One region of the Halomonas sp. H10-59 genome, then DNA from elsewhere that is predicted to be linked to it. Evidence: riboswitches for the same ligand, from Rfam matches in the RefSeq annotation. Region 1 holds a riboswitch; the other holds the start of a gene.

What was found. A riboswitch is a leader RNA that binds a small molecule or an ion and turns the genes downstream of it on or off. The one in region 1 is predicted to bind thiamine pyrophosphate.
Region 2: linked by a shared signal. The riboswitch ahead of tenA (thiaminase II) and the one ahead of NFG57_RS06635 (sodium:solute symporter family protein) in region 1 are both predicted to bind thiamine pyrophosphate.

What each region holds. Positions count from the first base shown of each region.
Region 1 is NZ_CP098828.1:1,481,501-1,485,916, forward strand. It holds gene NFG57_RS06630 (LLM class flavin-dependent oxidoreductase) at 1-315, shown strand, start outside; gene NFG57_RS06635 (sodium:solute symporter family protein) at 431-1,876, opposite strand; TPP riboswitch at 1,957-2,059, opposite strand; gene NFG57_RS06640 (hypothetical protein) at 2,119-2,907, opposite strand; gene NFG57_RS06645 (diguanylate cyclase) at 3,079-4,416, shown strand, end outside.
Region 2 is NZ_CP098828.1:1,296,491-1,300,906, forward strand. It holds gene thiC (phosphomethylpyrimidine synthase ThiC) at 1-1,649, opposite strand, end outside; TPP riboswitch at 1,727-1,861, opposite strand; gene tenA (thiaminase II) at 1,873-2,541, opposite strand; TPP riboswitch at 2,623-2,776, opposite strand; gene NFG57_RS05825 (GSCFA domain-containing protein) at 3,538-4,416, shown strand, end outside.

The DNA.
Region 1 (4,416 bases):
GGGCGCTACGCCACGATTCTGCGGATCATCGAGAGCGAACGACCGACGCTGCGCCAGTTGCTGGGACGGCTCGCCGCCGGTGGCGGCCACTGCACCATGGTCGGCACCCCGGAGCGTATCGCCGACGAGATGCAGCGCTGGGTCGAGCAGGGCGGGGCGGACGGCTTTAACCTGATGCCGCCGTCGCTGCCGGACAGCATCGAGGACGTGGTCGAACAAGTGGTACCGGAACTGCAGCGCCGCGGGCTGTTTCGACGCGAGTACCAGGGCCGCACCCTGCGCGACCACCTGGGGCTGGCGCGTCCCGGGCGCTGATGAGCCGGAACTGCCAGGGCCCTTGATCGCCAGGCCTTGAAACGACAACAGCGGGACGCGTCAGCACGTCCCGCTGTTTCTTGTCACACCTTGCCAGGCTGTCAGCGTGGCGGTGTCAGCTCTGGAAACGCCGCACCAGACTGCCCATGCGGGTGAAGTCATAGTCCTGGCGGGATGGCAGCAATTTCATTAGCACCAGCGAGACCAGCACCGGCACGAAGGCCGCCAGCAGGAAGGATTCCAGCAGGGTGGCGGTACCGCCGCTGGGAGACGGGAACATCGCCAGTCCGGCGACTAGGCCCGCAGCGGTGCTGAGGACCGCGTTGCGCCCGTCGTAGCGGCGATTGAACAGACCGAAGAACACCGGGAAGGCCGCCGCCGAGCACAGCAGGTCCGCCAACAGGAACAGATAGAGCACGCTGTAGCCCTGGGCTGCCACCCAGGTCACCGGCACCGCTGCGGCGACGATCAGCCAGCGTGCCAGGCGCATCAGGGTGGCTTCGCTGGCCTGGGGCAGCAGCCGGTGCATGTCGACGGCGATGATGCTGGAGGTGGCGTTGACGGTAGTGTCGGCGCTGCTCATCACCAGGGCCAGACCCAGCGGAATCAAGGCCAGGGCGAACCACAGCGGCACCTCGGACAGCAGCACGCTGAACAGCGCCACCGAACCGTCTCCCTCGAGCCCGAGGCCGACGAAGGCCAGGCCGAACAGGCCCATCAGCACGATCACCGGGAAGTTGAACAGCCCTGCGATCCAGAAGCCCCGCCGCAGCACCTTGCTGTCCCGGGCGGCGTAGATGCGCTGCCAGGTGCCCTGGTAGAACAGGCCGGTCAGCATCACCGCGATAAAGAACGTCAGACCGGCACGCAGGCCACCGGCATCGGTGACATCCAGCAACTGGGGCGCACGCTCCTGCAGGCCCTCGAGCGTCGGCGCGACGCCGCCGGCGGCCTGCCAGCCGAACACCAGCAGCAGCGCCAGCAACGGCAGGATCACCAGCATCTGTACCTTGTCGGTGAAGATGGTGGTGCGCAGGCCGCCGTAGAAGGTGTAAAGCAGGGTCGCGATCATCACCACGCAGGCGGTCAGCCACAGCGGGATCGGCGCCAGCAGGGTGACCATATGGGCGATTGCGGTGAGGCCTGCCGCCAGCGAGATGAACAGATAGAACAGCATGATCGTCAGGGTGAAGGCGTACATGGTGCGCCCGTAGCGATGGATCACGAACTCGGTGAGGCCGTGGCCTTCGGGGATCAGCTCACGCATGCGTCGTCCCAGCGGGATCATCACCAGGCGCGGGACCATGGAACCCAGCGCATAGCCCAGTACCGCGCTGATGCCGCCCCAGGTGGCCGCCTGGGCGGGGCCGAACAGGATCCAGGTGCCCAGGGTGGTGGCCACCAGGGTCAACACCGTGGCGCGGGTGTTCTGGCTGTTGCGAGCCGAGATGTAGTCATCCAGGCCGCCCTGACGACGTCGGGCGTAGATCAGGCCGGGGATGGCAAAGATGGCGGCGCATAGCAAAAGCCACAGCGCCGTCCAGGTGGGATCGAGCATCATCGAAAGAAGACCTCTTTCTTGTCGTTGTCCGCAGGGACCGGTGGACAGGCGGGACGAGCGGCGGACAGGAAGAAAGAGGAGATAGCGCAACCATCCTTCCCTTCGCCGGCATGACCCGGATCAGGTTCAAAGGGTTACCGCGTGATGCGGAATCTCAGCCGTCAGGCTCCCCCAGGAATGCGCACAGCGTAGGACCGCCTCCGATGGCTGTCAATTGGCGCTTTGGCCGCAGCGACGGGGCGTCAGACGGTGGGCGAGGTGCGCAGGCTGTGCCAGCCATCGTAAAGCCAGTTCGCCGCCCGGCGTGGATCGATGTCAGCCATCGCCAGATAGCCATGACAGCAGGCCTCGCGGCTCGCTCGCGCAATGGTCGAGGCGTCGGTGGCGTCCATCACCAGGGTGCGTCGGTGCCCGCCGCCGCCGTGCAGGAAGGGGGCCGCGGGCGCGCGCTGGAACTCGACGCCTGCCGGCAGGGGCGCTGTCGAGTGATGCGTGTCGGGGTAGTCCGGGGCGCACAGGATGACCTCGAAGCCGAGCCGTTGTCCCTGGCGCGCCAGGTCGGCATTGACCGGGGAGTGGCCGGTCAGCACCAGACGCAAGGCCGGCTGGATCAGCACCTCGACGACGTCGTCGCCGATCTGGACCAGCGGACTGGTTGGCGTGGGTCGCTGCAGGTTCATGGACGTACTGCCCAGGCTGACGCGGCGAATCAGCGATGGCTGGCCGGCGAGCGTTGCATGGATGACCTCCAGGTGCACCAGGATGTCGCTGCTCGGTGACAGGCGCTCGACCAGACAGGGGGTACCGTCGTTGGCGTTGTTGTCGATATTGACCAGGCAGGCGCCGCCGTCCCGGGTCTGGGTCAGCAAGATGGGCTGTCCGGCGTACCCGGGGCCATCGGCATCGCTGGTGACGCTCAGGTGGGGGAAGGCGGGAGCAGGGGTGTCCAGGCGCGTGCACAGCCAACTGGTATCCCCGCGATTGGCCAGCGTCAGGGCGTGTTCGATGGCGACAAGGTCCTGGTGGATCATGGGCAGCTCCCGCGGCGGTGTCGGCGACGCCAGCATAACGTGGAAGCGGGCAAGCGAAATAATCCGGCATCTATAAGCATCTTTTCATAGTCTAGAGAAGACGGCACGCGTGCCGCCAGGGTATTGACCTGCTGCCGGTCCAGGGCAGGGCTTACGCAAGGAGTTGTCCTCATGGAGCGTTTTGCCTGGGTGGAAGAGGCATTGGTGTCGTCCGGAACGGTGCTGGTACGCCTGACGCCGGAGTTGCAGGTGCACGACGTGGTCGGTGATGCCGTGCGCGTGCTGGGCGAGCCTGGAGAGGTCTGGATCGGGCGGGGGCTGGCAGAGCTGCCTGGCGAGGCCGCGGCGGTCGCCGAAGCCTGGGTCTCCCGGGGTGCCGTTCACGCTGCCAAGCCTTCGATGCCGCTGGAATTGGGCGATGGTAGCTGCTGTCGCCTGGCCGATGGTGGGCTGGTGCTGCGACTGTCGGCTCGGCAGAAGGCAAGCCGCGGTGTCATCGCGCGGATGGCCGACCACCTGCCGGTGATGGTGGCCTACGTCGACCGCGACTTCTGCTTCCGTTTCAACAATCGTGCCTACCTCGACTTCATCGGCCAGCCTGCCGAGGCGCTGATGGGGCAGCCGGTGTCTTCGGTGCTCGATGCAGACTCCTACGCCAAGATCCGGCCACGTTTCGACCTGGCGCTGGCGGGGCAGGAGGTCAGCTACGAGGATTCCCTGGTGCTCCAGGACGGTCGCCAGATCTACTTCAAGGTCCACTATCTGCCGGACGTGGTGGAAGATGAAGTGATGGGCTTCTACGCCATCATCCAGGACGTCTCCGAGTATCGCTCGATGATCCAGTTGTTACGGGATGTCCATACCGGGGTAAATCGCACCGATATCGGAGTATCAGAGATCGTCGACATGCTGCTGCGTGACGCCTTGAGCTACCTGAGGCTGGATATCGCGCTTGTCAGTCAGGTCGAGGGGGAGCGTTACACGGTGCGCTGGGCGGCCTCGGATAATGCGCCAGTAGGGGCCGGCGACAGCTTTGCACTGGGTGACACCTACTGTCGGCTGACCCTCGACGCCGATGACGTCTTCCATACCCACCGCGCCGGGCAGGACGAGCGAGTCAAGGGCCACCCCTGCTACGAGAACTTTCAGCTGGAGACCTATATCGGTGCACCGCTGCGGATCCAGGGCAAGGTCTGGGGGACGCTGAACTTCTCCAGTCCGTCGGCGCGGCGGCACGCCTTCAGCGAGGTCGACATCGAGTTGGTCCGACTACTGGTCGGGGCCGTCGAACGTGTCATTTCCAACGAGATGGAGGTCGAGCGTATTCGCCTCGAACGTGATCAGCTGGAAGACCAGGCGATGACCGATGCCTTGACCGGACTCCCCAATCGAAGCCAGCTGGATCGCCACGTCACCCGCCTGATCGAGGAATGCGACAGTGGCGGGATGGTGTTCTCGCTGGCCGCGGTCGATATCGACTTCTTCAAGCAGGTCAATGATGGTTTCGGT
Region 2 (4,416 bases), 190 kb from region 1:
CGCTGGGCGCCGGGATGCCCCTTGGCCAGGTCGGCGGCGTGGGCGGCAATCTTGTAGGTGATGATGCCGGTCTTGACGTCGTCCTTGTCGGGCAGGCCCAGGTGTTCCTTGGGGGTGACGTAGCACAGCATGGCGCAGCCGTACCAGCCGATCATCGCCGCTCCGATGCCCGAGGTGATGTGGTCGTAGCCCGGGGCGATATCGGTCACCAGTGGCCCAAGGGTATAGAAGGGCGCCTCGTCGCAGTACTCGAGCTGCTTGTCCATGTTTTCCTTGACCAGGTGCATGGGCACGTGGCCGGGGCCTTCGATCATCACCTGGACGTCGTGCTTCCAGGCGATATGGGTCAGCTCACCCAGGGTCTTGAGCTCCGCCATCTGGGCCTCGTCGTTGGCGTCGGCCACCGAGCCCGGACGCAGGCCATCGCCCAGCGAGAAGGCCACGTCGTACTGCTTGCAGATCTCGCAGATTTCCTCGAAGTGGGTGTAGAGGAAGCTTTCCTGGTGATGGTAAAGGCACCACTTGGCCATGATCGAGCCACCGCGGGAGACGATGCCGGTGACCCGGTTGGCGGTCAGCGGCACGTAGCGCAGCAGCACGCCTGCGTGGATGGTGAAGTAGTCCACGCCCTGTTCGGCCTGCTCGATCAGGGTGTCGCGGAACACCTCCCAGGTGAGGTCCTCGGCCACGCCCTTGACCTTCTCCAGCGCCTGATAGAGCGGCACGGTGCCGATCGGTACCGGCGAGTTGCGGATGATCCACTCGCGGGTTTCGTGGATGTTCTGGCCAGTGGACAGATCCATGATGGTGTCGGCGCCCCAGCGGATGCCCCAGGTCATCTTCTCGACCTCTTGCTCGATGGAGGAGGTCACCGCCGAGTTGCCCAGATTGCCATTGATCTTCACCAGGAAGTTGCGCCCGATGATCATCGGCTCGGCTTCCGGGTGGTTGATGTTGGCGGGGATGATGGCGCGCCCGGCGGCGACTTCCTGGCGCACGAACTCGGGGGTGATCTCCTCTGGCAGACGGGCGCCGAAGCCCTGCCCGTGATGCTGGTGGCCAAGGATGCGCTCGACCTCATCGCTGCCTCGATAGTCATCGGCCAGGGCCTGTCGACGCTGGTTCTCGCGGATGGCGATGAACTCCATCTCCGGGGTGATGATGCCGCGGCGGGCGTAGTGCAGCTGGGTGACATTGCCGGCGCTGCCGTCGGCGCCACGACGTGCGCGGCGCGGCGTGCGGGTCAGTTCGAAACGCAGCGGGGCGAGTGTCGGGTCGTTGGCACGCCGGCGACCGTAGTCCGAGGTCGGTCCATCGAGCCATTCGGTGTCGTCGCGCTCCTCGATCCAGGGCCGGCGCAATTCGGCAAGCCCGTGACGCAGGTCGACCTCGACCTGGGGATCGGTGTAGGGGCCGGAGGTGTCGTAGACCAAGAGCGGCGGATTGGCCTCGTCGGCCCCGGAGGTGCGGGTCGCTGACAGCGAAATCTCGCGAAACGGCACCCGCAGGTCGTCGCGGGAGCCCTTTACATAGACCTTGCGCGAACCCGGCAGGGGCGTAACTGCGGCCTGGTCGACCTGGGCGGTCTCGGCCAGGAAGTGCGCGCTATGGCGGGGTTTGTTTGCGGAAACGGGTTGATCGAGCGGCATTGGCTTGTCCTTCTCACGGCACTGGGTGCTGGCGTTGTTGTGTGCATCGCGTGAGGAAGGAGGGGGCGTCGTGGCCTGGGCCGTGAGCGCTTGATCCCTACGCTGGTCCTCACCGCGATGCCATGGCATCGGGGTTACCCCCAGATCAGGTTCAACGGGTCCCATGCGCTGCATGATCTCAGCCGCCTCTGGCGGCCCCCCGTCAAGCGTGGTGCTGATTGTGTTAGTCGCTTAGATCGAGCCCCATCTGCCAGAAGTCGATCTCGAGTCGTGTCGCGTCGGCGAATATCCGTGACAGTCGTGCAAAGCGCTCGCCGGATACCTGGCCAAGCTGATCGTCGAGCCAGGCATGCTCCTGGCGCGCGGCGGCCTGGAAGTCGTCGCTTTCGTACATGGCGATCCAGGCGTCGAAGGGATTGTCTGCACCGCGCAGGGTGTCCGGGCGGGCGTTGAGCGTTCTCGCGATATCGGCGTAGCCGACCATGCAGGGGGCCAGCGCCACGTGCAGGTCCAGGAGGTCGCCGCGGCTGCCGGCGTCCAGCACGTAGCGGGTATAGGCCAGGGTGGCGCGGGCTTCGGGCAGCTCAGCGAGTTCGGCCTCGCCGATGCCCCAGTCGCGGCAGAAGGCGAGATGCAGGCCGAGTTCCACGTCGAGAATGGTCTTCATGCCGTCGAAGGCGCCGCGCAGCTCGTCGAGGCTGTGGCTCTTGTAGGCCGCCAGGGCGTAGGCCCGGGAGAACTGCAGTAGAAACAGATAGTCCTGCTTGAGGTAGTGACGGAAGCTGGCGTCGGCCAGTTCACCACGGCCAAGGGCGAGCACGAAGTCGTGTTCGATGTAGGCGTGCCAGTCATCGCGGCAGGCGTCGACAAGATCGGTAAAGCGGTAGCCCATGTTGCCTCCGGTTGGTGCGGATCCGGAGGGCGGCGGCCAAGGACACGGCGACGAGAAAGGAGGGAGGTGCGCGCGCAGGGGCAGACACCACCGCCTGATTCCCTACGCCGGTTCAAGGTGTGAAGCCACACCGCACCCGGATCAGGTTCCACGGGATCGGCGCTGGCGGCCGGTGATTCGTCACCCTGGCCCTGCGCCATCTCAGCCGGATTCACCGGCACCCCGTCAAGCGAGTCTGAATCGAGTCTAGCATGACCTCGAAGGGAGTCCACCTCGGCTTGGCAAGAACCGATCCCGATCAGTAGATACGCCGCTGGGGGGAGGAGGTTCCCACGATATCGCGAGAGTGCAACTGCCGAGATATCTGGAGAAGTTTCCGCATGGTTGAGAATGCATTTTATCCGATTGAGGAAATGTGGCGAAGTAGAGTCCTGATTGATCAATTCGACAAAGTTTCGACGATTTTGTTGTTGTTTAAAGGGATATTTGCGTGGTTTTTCTTGGATGTTCTCTGGATTGTGTTTGCGTGTTTTGCGGCTGCCTGATAGAGAAGATGTGAGAGAATCTAGAGTGAAAAAAGTACGTTTTTCACTCTAGATTCTGACATTCGTTGTGCGCTTGACGACTCCTTTGTGAAGAAGGGAAGAAAGTGACAGGTGTGTTGGTCCCGTTTTATTGGAAGCATTGGTTCGCCGAGTTTTCATGGAAGCTAAAAATGCTTGTTTTGCTCTCTTTTGAACCACCCGTGGGTCAGGGAAATGGTGCATGGGAAAGGTTTTATGAAGGGCTCCGGGGCCGTTGTCAGTGCTCGTTTCTCAACACAATAGACAAATATTTCGCCTATCTTTTTTTATGCAAATATTTTAGAAAGGAAGACGAGATGCCAGTGTTGGCGTAAACATTCCTATTCGTCGTGGCAATGGGTGATTTAAGATAGACGTTATCAATTTTGTTTGTTCACGACCGATATTATATCTTATATTTGAGGTGATTAATATGAATCCATATTCGACACTTCCAGACCGTGCCTTCTGGAAAAAAGCTGTATCCGAAAAGTCGATTTTTGACATATCCAATTTGTGGTCTCCAAAGTTCAAGATCACAAAGGATAGTAGGGTGGTTACCTTCGGTTCCTGCTTTGCGCAACATATTGGAAATGCTCTTGATAGCAGAGGGTTTAACTGGGTCTCGACAGAAACTCCACCCAAGGGGCTCTCGCAGGAAAATGCAAAAAAATACAATTACAATATTTTTTCGGCCAGAACCGGGAATATATACACCACCTCATTGTTGAAGCAGTGGGTAGAGTGGGCAACAGGGATAAAAGAGCCGCCTGAGGAGATTTGGGAAAAGAACGGACGGTTCTATGATCCCTTTCGCCCCGTGGTGGAACCAGAGGGTTTCTGTAGTAAAGAAGAGTTAATACTCTCTCAAGAGGAGACAATAAAAGCGTTTAGGGAATGCATCTTCTCATCAGACTTCTTTGTCTTCACCTTAGGGTTGACTGAAAGCTGGTTCAATTCGGAATACGGCTACGAGTATCCGATGTGTCCCGGGACTTCAGCAGGGACCTACCTGAAAGGTATCCATGCGTTCAAGAATCAGATGTATCCCTCTGTGATGAATGATCTGCGAGATGCCATAGAAATAATGCGTCATGAGAATCCTGAGTTACGCTTTATATTGACAGTTTCCCCTGTTCCTTTGGTAGCGACAAACTCCAGGAACAACGTGATCGTCGCTACAATGGAATCCAAGTCAGTGTTGCGTGCCGTGGCTGGGCAGATTTCTAGAGGTTGTAATTATGTGGATTATTTTCCTTCGTATGAAATAATCAACAGCCCGGTTTTCAAGGGGGTGTTTTTCGAACCCAAT